DNA from 2 places in the Modestobacter marinus genome. Region 1 is predicted to be linked to the other one. Evidence: predicted binding sites of a transcription regulator. Region 1 holds the regulator's gene; the other holds the start of a gene.
The links. Region 1 encodes LexA, which represses DNA repair genes until DNA is damaged. Its sites were predicted from a motif close to TCGAACANNTGTTCGA; they were not measured.

Region 1 (7,544 bases):
GGGCGGGCAGGTAGCTCTGGTACGCGACGTCGAAGAAGACGGTGGCCGTACCGGTGGCCGCCGCGACGACGAACAGCTGCCCGAGGGTGAGGACGTCCAGGAGGTAGGCGATCGGCAGGGTCGCCAGCACCACGGCCCGCACCACGTCGGCGGTCACCAGCACCCGCTTGCGCCGCCAGCGGTCGACCCAGGCGCCGGCCGGCAGCCCGATCAGCAGGAAGGCGGCGGTCTCCAGCGCGGTCAGGACGCCCATCTCCAGCGGCGTCGCGTCCAGCAGCGAGACGGCCAGCACCGGCAGGGCCAGCAGGGTCACCTGGGTGCCGACCTGGCTGACCGTCTCCGCGGCCCACAGCTGGCGGAAGTCGTGGTGCCGCAGCAGGCTCCGGTCCCGGGTCACCGGCGCAGCGTCCCGCTACTGGTTGGGGATTGTCAATCACTGTCTCGCGGCGACGTCCTACGCTGCCGGCATGGGTGAGACGGAGGCCGGTGCGGGAGCGCGACGGTTCGTCGGCGAGCGCCGTCCGGCCACCGACGCCGAGGCGCGCGCCCTGGCCTCCGCCGTCCGGTTGCGGATCCTGCGGCTGTGCCTGGACGAGCCGCTGACCAACAAGGAGATCGCCGCTCGGCTGGGCCGCAACCCGGCCACCGTGCTGCACCACGTGCGCACCCTGGTCGACAACGGCTTCCTCGCCGCCGAGGGGGAGCGGCGGGGCGCCCGGGGTGCCCGGGAGGTGCCCTACCGGGCGACCGGGAAGAGCTGGCTGATGGACGGCGCCAGTGCGCCGGGAGCCGCCCGGGACCCACTGCTGGCCGCGTTCCTGGAGGAGGTGGGCCTCGTGGGCGAGGCCCAGCTGCAGAGCACCCGGATCGGGCTGCGGCTGGGCGCAGCAGACCTGGCCGAGTTCCGGGAGCGGCTGTACGGGCTGCTGGACGAGTACGCCACCCGGCCGGCTCACCCGGGCGCCGAGCGCTGGTCGCTGTACCTGGGGATGCATCCGGACGTCTGAGGTGTTGTACCCCGCGATGACAACAGGTGATGTGACAAGTCGTTCGCCCCACGTGCAGGGGCGTGCCACGCTGGAGACGATGACGACAGCCCAGAACCGCGCGATCCTCGACGGGGCCGAAGCCCGCGTCGACAAGGCGCTCGCGAGCATGCCCGACACCAAGCCCGCGCCGGCCGGCCAGTGGGACGCCGACGACGACACCACCGGCTCCTACGTCAAGGAGGAGCGCGGCGCACTCCGTCGGGTCGCGGGCCTCGGCACCGAGCTCACCGACGTCACCGAGGTCGAGTACCGGCAGCTCCGCCTGGAGCGGGTCGTCCTGGTCGGCGTCTGGACCGAGGGGACGGTGGCCGACGCCCAGCGGTCGCTGACGGAGCTCGCGGCGCTCGCCGAGACCGCCGGTTCCCAGGTCCTCGACGCGCTGATCCAGCGCCGCGACAAGCCGGACCCGGCCACCTACGTCGGCTCGGGCAAGGCCGCCGAGCTGCGTGAGGTCGTCGCAGCCACCGGCGCGGACACGGTGATCTGCGACGGCGAGTTGGCTCCTGGCCAGCTCAACCAGCTGGAGAAGGTGCTCAAGGTCAAGGTCGTCGACCGGACCGCCCTGATCCTGGACATCTTCGCCCAGCACGCCACCAGCCGGGAGGGCAAGGCCCAGGTCGAGCTGGCGCAGATGCAGTACATGCTGCCCCGGCTGCGCGGCTGGGGTGAGTCGCTGAGCCGGCAGGCCGGTGGCCGGGTCGCCGGCGGTGGCGGCATCGGCACCCGTGGTCCGGGTGAGACGAAGATCGAGACCGACCGGCGGCGGATCCGCTCCCGGGTGAGCAAGCTGCGCAAGGAGATCGCCGGCATGGCGACCGCCCGCACGACGCAGCGCAACTCCCGCGACCGCAACGCGACGCCGAGCGTGGCGATCGCCGGCTACACCAACGCCGGCAAGTCCAGCCTGCTCAACCAGCTCACCGACGCCGGCGTGCTGGTGCAGGACGCGCTGTTCGCCACTCTGGACCCGACCGTCCGCCGGGCGCAGACGCCCGAGGGGCGCGAGTACACGATGACCGACACCGTCGGCTTCGTCCGCCACCTGCCGCACCAGCTGGTCGACGCCTTCCGGTCCACGCTGGAGGAGGTGGCCGCCGCCGACCTGCTCGTGCACGTCGTGGACGGGTCCGACTCCGACCCGCTCGGCCAGATCGACGCGGTGCACACGGTGCTCAACGAGATCGACGCCGCGGCCGTGCCGGAGCTCATCGTCGTGAACAAGGTCGACGCCATGACCGAGGAGGACATGCTGGCCCTGCGCCAGGCGCTCCCCGGGGCGATGTGGGTCTCCGCCCGGACGGGCGAGGGCATCGAGGCGCTGCGCGACGTGATCGCCCAGCGGCTGCCGCACCCGCACATCGACGTCGAGGTGCTCGTGCCCTACGACCGGGGTGACCTGGTCGCCCGGGTGCACCGGGACGGCGAGGTCGTCGAGGAGGCGCACGAGGCCACCGGGACCCGGTTGACCGCGCGGGTCGACGCGGGCCTGGCCGCGCAGCTCGAGGGCTTCACGGCCCCGGCCGTCGAGCACTGACGCGCGACCCCGCTGCCGCCGGCGCACACGTGTCACGCCGCGGCAGCGGGGTCGGCGGACCGCCCGGTGGATCACGACCAGGTCACGGCCCCGGTACCGTGACGCGGTGACCAGGGGAGCGGTGGACCGCATGGCGACCGCCGCCGACCGGCCGGTCCCACGGGTGGTGGGCGTGGGCCGGCCGCCGTGGTGGGTCCTGCTCCTCGCCGCCCTGGTCACCGTCGGGGTCACCGTCAACCTGCTGGGCCGCGGGTGGCTGGAGCGGATGGACCTGCGGGTCTCCGAGGTGACCAGCGTCTGGGCGCTGCGGGACTCGTGGGCCTACTGGCCGATCTGGGTGGTCACCCAGCTGGGCGGGCGGGTGACGATCCTCGTCGTGCTGGCCGGCCTGGTCACCTGGCTGGCCGTGCGGGAGCGGACCCTCGTGCCGCTGGTCCGGGTGGTCGTCGCGTTGGCCCTGCTCACCACCGTGGTCTACGCCTTCAAGTGGGGCACCGGCCGCACGGCCCCGGCCTTCCCCGGGTCGTTCTTCCACCAGGACGGGGCCAGCTACCCCTCGGGCCACGTGGCGAACGCCGTCCTGATGTGGGGCGTGGCCCGGTGGCAGGCCGTCGAGTACCGTCTGCCCGCCGGCGTGCAGCGGGCCGCCTGGCTGCTCAGCGTGCTGGGGCCGGTGGCGACGGGAGTGGCCATGGTGGCGCTGGACTTCCACTGGGTCACCGACGCGGTGGTCGGGCTCTCGGTCGGGCTCCTGCTGTTGGGCGTGGTTCACGCACTGGACGCTGCCGTGCTGTCACGCTGGGTCGGTGCCAGAGCCGGCCGATCCGAGGCGTAGCGGCGCCACCCGCCGCAGGACGGCGGCGGGCGCCGCCCTCTGTGCGCCCGCCGGCCTGCTGCTCGCGCTGCTGCCGGCCGGGTCCGCGGCTGCCGACGACGGGGCCGCTCCCTACGGCGAGCCGGTCACCCGGTGCGAGGTCACCGACCCGCGGCTCCCCGAGCTCTCCGGCCTGGCCGGCGCCGGGGACACGATGCTCGCGATGAACGACGGCGGCGACCGCGTCGAGGTGCTGCTGCTCGACGGAGCCTGCGCGGTGGGCGAGGTGCGCTCCGCGGAGGTCGACCCCTACGACCCGGAGGACCTCGCCCTCGCCGTCGACGGCACCCTCTGGGTCGCCGACATCGGCGACAACGCGCAGAGCCGGGAGACGGTGGCGCTGATCGGCCTCCGCCCGGACGGGACCACGGTGCTGACCAGGCTGACCTACCCCGACGGGGCGCACGACGCCGAGGCGCTCCTGCTCGCGCCCGACGGCACCCCGTACCTGGTGACCAAGGAGGTGCTCGGCGCCAGCTCCGTGTACCGCCCCGATGCGCCCCTCGCCGACGGGGCCACCGTGCCGATGAGCCAGGTGGCGACGCTCGGTTTCACGTTGACCGGCACGCCGGGCGGTCCGGTGGGCCGGGCCGGACAGTTGATGGTCACCGGTGGTGCGGTCTCCACGGACGGCTCGCGCATCGCCCTGCGGACCTACACCGACGCCTACGTCTGGCCGCTGAGCGGCTCGGACGTCGCCGGAGCGCTGGCCGGGTCGCCGGTGCGGGTGCCGCTGCCGGAGGCACCCCAGGGGGAGGCCATCACCTTCGCGGCCAACGACCGGGACCTGCTGGTCGCCGGCGAGGGGCTGCCCGCGGTGGTCACCCAGGTGCCCGCCACCGGTGACCTGGCGGGCACCGCCCCGGCGGACCCGGCGGCGGCCACCGAGGACGCGGCCGGGTCGCTGGCGACCGCCGGTGGGGTGGAGCCGCTGACCGCCGGTCTCATCGCCGCCTCCGTGGCCACCGTCCTCGTGTGGCTGGGCGGCAAGCTGCGGCGGCGCCCGGCCTGAGGGCGGGCGCGGTGGCGACCCGGCCGAGGACCTGGCGGCACGCGTCGGCGGCGCCCGACCTGAACGGAGGCCCGGCGCCGCCCGCCCGGGTCAGACCCGGCGGAGCACGGTGACGACCCGGCCGAGGACCGTGGCGTCGTCGCCGGGGATGGGCTCGTAGGCGTCGTTGTGCGGCAGGAGCCACACGTGCCCGTCGCGCCGCTTGTACGTCTTGACCGTCGCCTCGCCGTCGATCATCGCGGCGACGATCTCGCCGTTCTCTGCGGTCGGCTGCTGCCGGACGACGACCCAGTCACCGTCACAGATCGCCGCGTCGACCATCGAGTCACCGGCCACCTTCAGCATGAACAGCGTGCCCTCGCCGACCAGCTCGCGGGGCAGCGGGAAGACGTCCTCGACCGCCTGCTCGGCCAGCACCGGACCGCCGGCCGCGATCCGGCCGACCAGGGGCACGTACGTGGGGCGAGGCGTCGTGGCGTCGTCGACGGCACCGGCCGCGCCCGGACCGGCCGGCCCCTCGGCGGCGGGCTCGCTCGTGCCCGTCGCGGTGGCGTCACCGGGCAGTCGCACGTCGAGCGCACGCGGCCGGTTCGGGTCACGGCGCAACCACCCCTTGCGCTGCAGCACCGACAACTGGTGGGCCACCGACGAGGCCGAGGAGAGGCCGACCGCCTCGCCGATCTCCCGGACGGAGGGCGGGTAGCCGCGGCGCTCGATGGAGTCGCGGATGACCTCGAGCACCCGGCGCTGCCGCTGGGTCAGACCGTCGCCGTCGGCGGACCGGTCGGGGAACTCGCGCACCGCGGCGCCCGCCGCCGTCGGCGCTGCGTCGTCGGCGGGTGTCGTGCTGGACGCGCCACGCCGCGAGGGACTCGTGCCGCCGCGCGCCTTCGGGCCGTCGACCGCCATGTGTCCTCCTCGTCCGGCTGCCTCGGCAGCAGTTCCCGGCGCTCTGCCGCACCGACAGCCGTGTGACCACGGCGAGCCGGGACCGCGGACGCCGCCCTCGATCGCCTCGGAACCGTATCGCCTCCGGGCCCTTCGTTCAAACACGTGTTCGAAGGAGTCGCCGTGTCGGCGTGTTCCTGTCGGAGGTGTGCGGTAGACATCGCGCAGGCGTTCGATTCGAACGCCTGTTCGACCGTCCGGCACCGTGAGACCCCTGGAGCACTCCGATGGCCAGTCCCCAGCCCGAGCTCACCGCTGCGTCTCCCGTCGCGGCGGTCGTCCTCCCGTTCCCGACCGGGCGGACGGTGACGCGTCCGCCCAGGACGGCGGCGCCGGGCCGCGGCGCCGCGCTGCGGCGGGCGCCTCGGCCGGCGGCCCCCGCGGTCGTCCGACCGGGGCCCGGCCGGGTGGGTGGAGGGCGTACGGGCCTCGACGCCCCGACCGGCGGCCGCGGTGTGCGCGGCGGTGGGTGTGCCGGGCTGTCGGTGCGGTCCGGTCGGGTCGCCGCCCGTGGTCGCGACGAGCAGCCGCCCCTGCGTCTCACCCGGCGTGGGCGGCGGGTCGTCGCCGGCCTGTCCATCGCCTTCGGGCTCTCCGTCGCCGCGGCGACGATCGCGGTCGAGGTCGGCGGGGCCGGGGGTGGCCTCGAGCTGGCGGGCTCGACGACGATCGTGGTCCAGGACGGGGACACGCTGTGGTCCATCGCGGGGGAGATCGCGCCCGAGGAGGACCGGCGCGCGGTGGTGGACGCCCTGCTCGACGTGAACGACCTCCCCGGTGTCGACCTCGTCCCCGGCCAGGTGCTCGAGCTCCCGTGAGCCGTCCGCCGGTGGGCGTACCTCCGGTCGGGCGGTGCGCCGAGAGTGTCGGGCGTGCCCTCGCGTCGCGGCCCTGACCTGCCCGATCGGGGCCGGCGAGCCCGGTGTGGGTGGCCGCGGATGGGGCGGGCGGGGTCCTCGGGGCAGATGCGGAAGACGACACGCTCGTCAGGGCTTGCACACCTGTAGGGGTGGTCGTACGGTTCCACCACAACATCTAGTAGTTACAGGGCTGTAAGCCATCCACAGCCGTTCCACACGTTCTCCCCGGCGCATCCACCGGATGTCCCCGGCGCAGTCCACAGCACGGCCTTCGGCGGGGAGCCCGGTCACGGTCTTACGACGCCGTGGGCAGGCCCCGCACGACACCTCGGGGAGGAGGAGATCGACATGCGCTGCCCCTTCTGCCACAACCCCGACAGCCGGGTCATCGACTCCCGGGAGACCGACGAGGGGGCGACCACCCGCCGTCGACGCTCCTGCCCCGGCTGTGGGCGCCGCTTCACCACCGTGGAGGAGGCGGTCCTCGCCGTCGTCAAGCGCAGCGGCGTGAGCGAGCCCTTCACCCGCGGCAAGGTCGTCGCCGGCGTCCGGCGCGCCTGCCAGGGGCGGCCGGTCGACGAGCACCAGCTGGCCCTGCTCGCCCAGCAGGTGGAGGACGCCGTGCGGGCCACCGGCTGCGCCGAGATCCCCAGCCACGAGGTCGGCCTGGCCATCCTCGGCCCGTTGCGCGACCTGGACGAGGTCGCCTACCTGCGTTTCGCCAGCGTCTACCGCAGCTTCTCCTCGGTCGCCGACTTCGAGAAGGAGATCGCCGAGCTCCGCGGTGCACCGGCCCGCAGCGCCGCGAAGCCCTCCGACGCGAAGCCCTCGGACGCGACGCCCTCCGAGGCGCCGCCCGCCGAGCGGGGCCCGGTCGACGGCGACCGGGAGAGCCCCGCGACCGGCACGACCACCCGCCGGCGAGCTGCCGAGCGGCCGCGACCAGTCGACGGCGGCAGCGCCGGCGGCCCGTGAGAACTGTCCGACCCCTCCGCTAGACAGGTCTCGACGAGGAGACCGCACGACCCGGCTCCGGCACCCCGCCGGCTTCCCCAGCCGCTCCGCCAGCACCACCGCACCAGTCCGACCCAGGGAGCCCTCGCACGATGACCGAGACAGCCGACCGCCTCAGCACCAGCCGGAACCGCCGCACCGCCAAGGCCCCCAGCCGCGGCAAGGGCCTGAAGGTCAAGCGGGTGTTCACCACCGCCGGTGTGCACCCCTACGACGAGGTCGTGTGGGAGCGCCGCGACGTCGTCATGACCAA
Region 2 (7,544 bases), 2.6 Mb from region 1:
GGACCGGCTTCGCGGTCTTCGCCGCCGAGGCGCTCGCCGTCCTGGTCGCCGGCTACGTCGTCCTCCGCCGCCGCGACGCCTGACGAACGACGCGACGAAGCCCCGGCCCCCCGCACGAGGGGACCGGGGCCTCGTCGCGCCTGCGTGGCGTCGCTGCCTGGACGCCTGTGCCTGGACGGCGGTCCCTCGCTCGCGGGAGGCTGCCGGCCGTGCGCCTGCGCGTGCTCGACCTCGCCCGGCGGCGGCCGCTGACGGTCGCCGCTGCACTGACACTGCTCTGGCACCTCGCGCTGTTCGCCGTCGAGGACCTGCTGCCCCCTATGTCGCCGGCCTGGTCGCCGTCGCTGGGCGCGGTCGTGGTGAACCTGGTCCTGGCGGCCGGGACCGTGGCGCTGATCGGGTGGCTGGGCTGGTGGCGGGAGACCGGGCTGTGCTGGCGGCGGCCGGACCGTCGCTGGTGGCTGGCCGTGCCGCTGGTGGCCGAGGGGGCGGTGTTCGCGGTGCCCGGGTTGGCCGGCTCCTCGGTCGCGCTGAGCAGCCTCGCGGTGATGACCCTCTCGATCGGGCTGTCGGAGGAGGTGCTGAGCCGGGGGCTGGTGCAGCGGGTGCTCGCCGGGCTCGGGCCGGCCGCCGCCGCGGTCTGGGTGGGGGTGCTGTTCGGCCTGGGCCACGCGCTGTCCGGGTTCTGGTTCGACCGGCCGTGGGGCGACGTGCTCTACGTCGTGGTCGCGGCGGGCTGCTACGGCTTCTGCCTGGCGGCGCTGCGCTGGCACCTGGGCACGATCTGGCCGCTGGTGCTGCTGCACGCGCTCACCGACTTCACCCAGCTGGCCAGCCCCGGCAACCTGCCCTTCGGCGTCCGGGTCGTGCTGGTGGTGGGCCTGGTCGCCTACGGCTGGTGGCTGCTCCGGCTGCTGGACCGCCCCGGGCCGGACGCCGACCTCAGGCCGGGCCCACCAGACCGGCGACGATCTCCGCGGAGAGCGTGACCAGCGGCAGCCCGCCGCCGGGGTGCGACGAGCCCCCGACGAGGAACAGGCCGGGCAGCGGCGAGGCGTTGGCCGGCCGCAGGAAGGCGGCGCGGGCGCCGTTGCTGGACGTGCCGTAGATCGACCCGCCGGGGCTCGCGGTCTCGCGCTCGAGGTCGGCCGGGGTGCGCACCACCCGCCAGCGCAGCCGGTCCCGCACGTCGAGCCCGCGGGCGGCCATCGTGGCGAGCAGTTGGTCGGCGTACCGGTCGGCCAGCCCGGGCGCGGTCCAGTCGACCCCGGCGCCCGGCTCGTGACGGGGCGCGTTGACCAGCACGAACCACGACTCGCTGTCCTCGTCCGGTCGGGTGGCCGGGTCGTCGGGGGCGCTGACGTAGACGGTCGGGTCGGCCACCGGGCGCTTCGGGCTGCCGCGTCTGCCCCGGCCCCCGAAGAGCGCGTCGAACTCGGCGTCGTAGTCGGTGGGGAACAGCACGGTGTGGTGGGCCAGCCCGGGCGTGCGGCCGCGCAGGGCCAGCAGCAGCACGAAGCCCGAGGACGACGGTGTCACCCGGCGCAGCGCGGTCCGGGCCCGCCGCACCGGTGCCTGCGGGGGGAGCAGCCGGCCGTAGAGGCTGGCCGCGTCGGCGTTGCACACGACGACGTCGGCCGGCACCACCTCGCCGTCGGCCAGCCGCACCCCGGCCGCCCGGCCCGCCGTCACCAGCACCTCGGTCACCGCGGCGTCGGTGCGCACGACCGCTCCCCGCTCGACCGCCCGCGCGGCCACCGCCTCGGGCAGCCGGCGCAGCCCGCCGGGGACGTACCAGGAGCCGAAGGCCTGCTCGGCGTAGGGGACGGTGAGCAGTGCGGCGGGGGCGCGCCGGGGGTCGGAGCCGGAGTAGGTCGCGTACCGGTCCAGCAGCATCCGCAGCCGCGGGTCGGTCAGGTAGGCAGCGCCCAGGCCGCGCAGCGTTCGGCCGGGTGCGATCGTGCGGACGTCGGCGGTGTCGCGGGCAAGCCGGGCCAGCGTGGCCGCACCGGCGAGCGGGGTGCGCAGGAACGGCTGCTCGGTGGCCCGCCACATCGCCTCGGCGCGGGTGAGCAGCCCCGCCCACTGGGCGCCGCTGCCGGGGCCGAGGTCGGCGTCCAGCCGGGCCGGGACGTCCTCGAGGTGCCCGGGCATCGCCGTCGTGGTCCCGTCGGCGAACCGGTAGGCGACCGCCGGGTCCAGCCGCTGCAGCGGCAGGACCTCCGACAGCGGGGCGCCGGTGGCGGCGAAGAGGTCCTCGAGCACCTGCGGCAGCGTGACCAGGCTGGGCCCGGTGTCGAAGCCGTGGCCGTCGCGGCCGTACCAGCCGAGCTTGCCGCCGACCTGCGGCGCCTGCTCCAGCACGGTCACCGCGTGGCCGGTCGCGGCCAGCCGGGCGGCGGCGGCGAGACCCCCGAGCCCGGCGCCGACGACGACGACCCGGGCCACGCCGCCCACCGTAGTCAGCGGGCGCCGGCCGCGGTCTCCGGGACGGCCGCCTGCGGGCGCAGCCGCGTGCCGGGGCTGGTCCCCCTGGAGCTGTTCGGGTCGCCGGAAGGTGGCGTCACGGGCGGCGACGCACGAGGGAGCGCACTCCGGCCGATGCCGGCCGGACGGCCGTCCGGGGTCAGAAGTCGCTGTCGAGGTGGCCGAGGAGCGTCGGCCCGTCCCAGGTCGGCGGCGGCATGATCCGCCGGATGGTGAGCAGCGGCTGCGCCGGGTCGGTGGGCTCGGAGAGCTGGAACGCGGCCCGGTAGCCCGCGGCGGCGACGTGCGGCAGCGCCTCCTGGCTCCACATGCCGTGCGGGTAGGCGAGCAGGTCGACCGGGTGGCCCAAGATGCCGGCGAGGGTGGCCGCCGGGGCGTCGAGCTGCTCGGTCCACTGGTCACCGGTCAGCTGGTCCATCCGCTGGTGGTCCCAGCTGTGCGCGCCGATCGTCATGCCCGCCGCCTCGAGCTCCCGCAGCTGGTCGCTGCTGAGCCAGTCGGGCTTGTCCAGCACCACGGTCATCGGGAAGAACGCCGCCGGGAAGCCGAACTGGCGGAGCACCGGTAGGGCCGCCGTGACATGGGTGACCGACCCGTCGTCGAACGTCAGCAGGACCGGCCGGTCGGGGAGGGCGGTGCCGAACTGCAGGTGGTCGACGAGCGCCGGGGCGGTGACCGGGGTGTACCCGCCGTCGCGCAGGGCCTGGAGCTGGGCGGTGAGCACGGCCGGGGGCGTGATGATCGTGCGGGCGTAGGCGCTGTCGTCGGGGCGGAACTCGCGGATCTGGTGGAAGCAGAGCACCGGCACCGTCGACCGGGCGAGGATCTCCGCCGGTGTCCCCGGGGTGGGCGCGGGTTCCTCGGTGGGGCTGGGGGCTGCGCTGGAGGACTCGGCTGCCGACCTCGTGGGCGTCGCGGACGTGCTCGATGCAGCTTCCGAGGAGCTGTCGGACCGGCTGCACCCAGCGAGGAACAACGCGCCGCTGGCAGCCAGGAAGTCACGTCTGCGCACGGCCTCACCGTCGCGCACCGAGGGGTGCCGGTGCAAACCCCTCTCGACGTGTCGCCGGCAGGCGAGCAGCCGCAGGGACGACAGGAGGCCTTGGCAGAGGTCGGTCGCAGGTGGACAAGTCGGCAGGTGGGCTTGACGACGACAGCGCTCGTCGACAAGCGGGCATGTCGACGGAGCGGCATGTCGACATGAGGCGACTCGACAGGAGGTCGTCGACACAGGGGCAGGCCGGGGCGACGCCTGCTGCGGGGGTCAGAAGGGTGGCGGATCGTCAGTCGGGTCGGAGGGTGGTGGTCCCGCTGAGGGTCCTGGCTGGGAGGCCGCGCTCTCCGGCGGTGAGGAGTCGGGTGGTCGTTGGCCGGGTGGTCGTTGGCTGGGTGGTCGGGTGATCCGGGTGACGCCGCTGGGGGTGGTGACGTGCAGGGTCCCGTCCCTGTCGAGCCGGTACTGCCAGCCGGGGGCGAAGGTCTTGAGTCGGTGGTGGGAGCGGCACAGGCAGCAGAGGTTGGTGCAGTCGGTGGCTCCGCCGCAGGCGTGGGCGGTGACGTGGTCGAGGTCGGTCCAGCCGACGCGTTGGCCGCAGTTGGGGAACCGGCGGCGTTGGTCGCGGGTGAGGACGAAGGCGCGTTGGCGGTCGGTGGGTCGGTAGGCGTCGGTCGGTGGTGGCGGCCCGGGCACCGCGCAGTCGCACGGCCGGCTGCCCGCCTCGCCGTCCCCGTCGCATCCGTCTCCGCCGCCGCCTCCATTGCGCCCTTCTCCGTTGGCGCGCCGGTCGGCAGCGCCGCCGGCGCGATCGTTCGGGTGACTGGGGCAGCCGCGGCGGGCCAGGCGGGCGAGTTCGGCGGGGGTGAGCGTGGCCAGCAGCTGCCCGTTCGGGCCGGTGAGGGCGTAGGTCAGGGTGCCGCCCTCGGGGGTGGTGAGGCCCAGTGCGCCGACCCGAGCGAGGAGTTCGCGCAGGTGGGCGGCGGTGATCGGCAGCCCGTTGACCTCACCCGGTGTGCTGCTGGCACCGGTGAGGGCGGCCAGGTCGGCGGTGATCGTCAGGTGGGCGGCCACCGCGGGCAGGCCGGTGTCGGCGGGGCGGCGGATCAGCGCCGAGAGCACGTGCGCCCGCAGCGCCCCGATCGGGCGGGGGTCGCCGTCGGCTTTGAGCATCCGCGCGAGTTGGTCGAGCAGGTCGTGGCACTCGGCGGCCTCGTCGGTGGGCAGGTCCGCGGCCAACGTGGACCGGCCGTCGATCCCTGAGGGGTAGAGGCGTACGTCGGCGGACTTCGCGGCTTCGGCCCGGCGTTCCTCGGCGGCCGCGGCGTCCAGGCGGAGCAGTTCCTCGGTGGCGCGTTTCTCCAGCCGGGCCACCGACAGGTCCCGCGCCTGGTCCAGCAGCGCGGCCTCGACCTGGCCGGCGAGCTGGGCGTGGGTGTGCTCCAGAACATCGGCCAGTACCTGGGCGCGGCGTTCGTCCAGTTCCCCGGTGGCCAGGGCGGCGAAGGTGCCCGGCAGCTTCCTCGACCAGGTCAGTGCCCGCCGCAACCGGACCGCCGCCGTCCCCCGACCGAGGTTGAGGACGGTGGCGAGTTCGGCGAGGAAGAACTCACTGATCTCCTCACCGCCGGGCTCATTGGCCCACCCGGGCCGTCGGGCTCCGGGGCCGTCGGGGTCCAGGGCGGCGGGCCGGTGGCCGGCCAGCTCCAGGATCAGCTCGGCCTCCTCAGCGGCGGCCATCGCCCGCCGCCGCTGCACGGCCCGCAACCAGGCAGCCAGCTGCCGGTCACGCGACCCAGGCTCGGCCGACGCCCTCCGGGCACCGTGCAGGCTGCCGGTGAAGAACACGTCGACGACCGCACCCAGCGGGCCGGAAGGCAGCGTCGTCGTCACGCATCGAACATACGTTCGAGGTCTGACAGTTCCGGCGGGGACGGGACGGCAGCCCCGCCCCCGCCGGCTGCGGGGTCAGCGGTAGACGACGTCCACGCTGCGGAAGGCGCCCAGGGCGTGGTCAGCGACGAAGTGCTCGTGGTCCCGGCGGACCCGCTCGGCGGCCTCCTCGGCGAAGCGCAGGATGTCGTCGACGAACAGGTCCCGCCCGCCGATCGCCTCCAGGATCGCGGGCTCGACGTCGTAGTCGACGTTGCCGGCATCGTCGGACATCGCGTGGGTGTGCGCGAGGACCCGGCCGCAGATCTCCGCGTACTCCTTCCACTCGTCGGTCGACAGCGAGCCGAGGCTGATGTCGTCGCGGAAGGGGGCCCGCTCGCGCACCATGAAGCTCTTGCCGTCGATGTCGACGCTGCCGTAGAAGACGTCGCCGTCGACCAGGTGCACCCGCTGCGCGTGCCGGATCCGGTCACCCTGCGCGTCGACCTCGTACCCCGAGGGCGGCACCAGCCCGGCCAGCGCCGACCGGCGGGCGCGCTTGAACTCCAGGAGCAGGTCGTCGGTGCCGTCGTCCCGCACGCCGGCGATGAGCACGTAGAACCGGGTGAGCCCGAGCGACGCAGTACCGCTGCCGCGCTTCTCGGCGACGTCCTTCACCCGCATCTTTCCGGCCCGCTCCGGCACGGCGACCTCGTTCTCCTTCAGGTACCGGTCGACGATGCCCTGGAACTCCTCGCGGCGGCTGCTGACCGGCACGAGCTCCTCGTCGGTGCGGAAACCGCGGCGGGTGTCCTCCAGCAGGTCCGCCAGCCACTCGGCCCGGCTGGTCTCCAGCGTGCTGGCGATCAGCTCCGCGATCAGCGGCGGGGCGTTGTCCATCCGCAGCTGCTCGGTCTGCTCCTGGCCGTCAGCGGCGTAGGAGGCGATCCCGGCCACGTAGCCGCGCAGGAACCGGCGGGCGATGGCCCGCTGCTTCTTCGGGCCGTGGCCGGACTTCTCGGCTGCGCCGAGCATGAAGCCGACGGCGCCGCGCTTGAGGTCCCAGGTGAAGGGCGCGTAGTAGGCGTCGTCGAAGTCGTTGACGCCGAAGATCGGCACGTTGTCCGAGCTCGGCATCACGCCGAAGTTGCCGGGGTGGACGTCGCCGAGGGCGAGCACCGTGGGCAGCCGGGCGTCCTCGCCGACCAGGTCGCGGTAGAAGAGCAGGTTGGTGCCGCGGAAGAAGTGGAAGACCGAGCCGGCGAGCTTGTCGAACTTCTCGCGAGCCTCCAGGTCGCCGGTCGCGATGCGGGTCTCGTGGTCCTCACGGACGGTCTCCCGCACGTGCACCCGGCGGTCGTTGCCGGTGAGCATGCGGGGGATCAGCACCATCTCGCCGCGGGCCCGCGCCTCGGCCAGCAGCCGGAAGGCGTCGACCCGGGAGTGCACCGGACGCGACCCGTCGCCGCGGACGCCGTCGGACGAGGCACCGTCGGACGAGGCGCCGTCGGACGAGGCGCCGTCGCCGGACGTCAGCGCGTCGACCAGTTGCTCCTTGGTCATCGACGAACGTCCGGGTACGTCCTGCTCACGCGCGCGGCGGAGCAGTTCGGTGCGGGTGGCGGACTCGAGGTCTGTGTCCATGCCCTCCGCCTACCCGCGACCCTCCCCGGCCCCAAACGCCTGTCATCGGGTCTTCAGACACCGGGGCGGCTCAGCGCACGAGGCGGACCTCCGCCGGCCCTGCCCGTCCGCCGCCGGTGAGGTTCGGCCCCGGCTGCACGGTGGGACCAGTGGCCGCGGAGGAGGGGACGGGGCGCCGAGAGCGCGCAGGCGCGCTCAGTGCAGGTCCCGGCGGGCGAAGAGCACGGTGCCCAGGAGCAGGACGACGGCCGTCACCACGGTCATGTAGACGCCGGCCTGCAGGTTCCCCAGGACGTACACGGTGGACTCCCCGGTGACCCGGTCCGAGCCGGTGAACAGGCTCAGCCCGTCGGGCACCACCAGGGCCGAGGCGTTGTTCGTGAGCAGCCAGGGCTGCCACGCCGGGCGCACCGCCCGCACCGCCGTCTCGAGCACCGCGAAGTAGACGAACCCGATCCCGAGCGTCGCGCCGGTGTTGCGGACCAGGTTCGTGAGCCCGAACCCGAGCAGCCCGGTCAGCGTGGTGAGCAGCACCCCGCGGCCCCCG

Region 2: FB380_RS00910 (HNH endonuclease signature motif containing protein) is a predicted target of LexA. The motif match lies at 5,378-5,393, and genes of this name have one in related genera.

Annotation. Positions count from the first base shown of each region.
Region 1 covers NZ_JAAMPA010000001.1:2,739,988-2,747,531, forward strand. Annotated here, with positions in the region: gene FB380_RS12985 (MFS transporter) at 1-397, opposite strand, end outside; gene FB380_RS12990 (ArsR/SmtB family transcription factor) at 468-1,007, shown strand; gene hflX (GTPase HflX) at 1,087-2,583, shown strand; gene FB380_RS13000 (phosphatase PAP2 family protein) at 2,690-3,418, shown strand; gene FB380_RS13005 (hypothetical protein) at 3,390-4,469, shown strand; gene lexA (transcriptional repressor LexA) at 4,560-5,378, opposite strand; gene FB380_RS25995 (LysM peptidoglycan-binding domain-containing protein) at 5,903-6,235, shown strand; gene nrdR (transcriptional regulator NrdR) at 6,626-7,252, shown strand; gene FB380_RS13025 (vitamin B12-dependent ribonucleotide reductase) at 7,384-7,544, shown strand, end outside.
Region 2 covers NZ_JAAMPA010000001.1:188,425-195,968, reverse strand. Annotated here, with positions in the region: gene FB380_RS00930 (ABC-2 transporter permease) at 1-83, shown strand, start outside; gene FB380_RS00925 (CPBP family intramembrane glutamic endopeptidase) at 210-989, shown strand; gene FB380_RS00920 (phytoene desaturase family protein) at 943-2,448, opposite strand; gene FB380_RS00915 (polysaccharide deacetylase family protein) at 2,627-3,499, opposite strand; gene FB380_RS00910 (HNH endonuclease signature motif containing protein) at 3,752-5,221, opposite strand; gene FB380_RS00905 (DUF2252 domain-containing protein) at 5,450-6,997, opposite strand; gene FB380_RS00900 (ABC transporter permease subunit) at 7,193-7,544, opposite strand, start outside.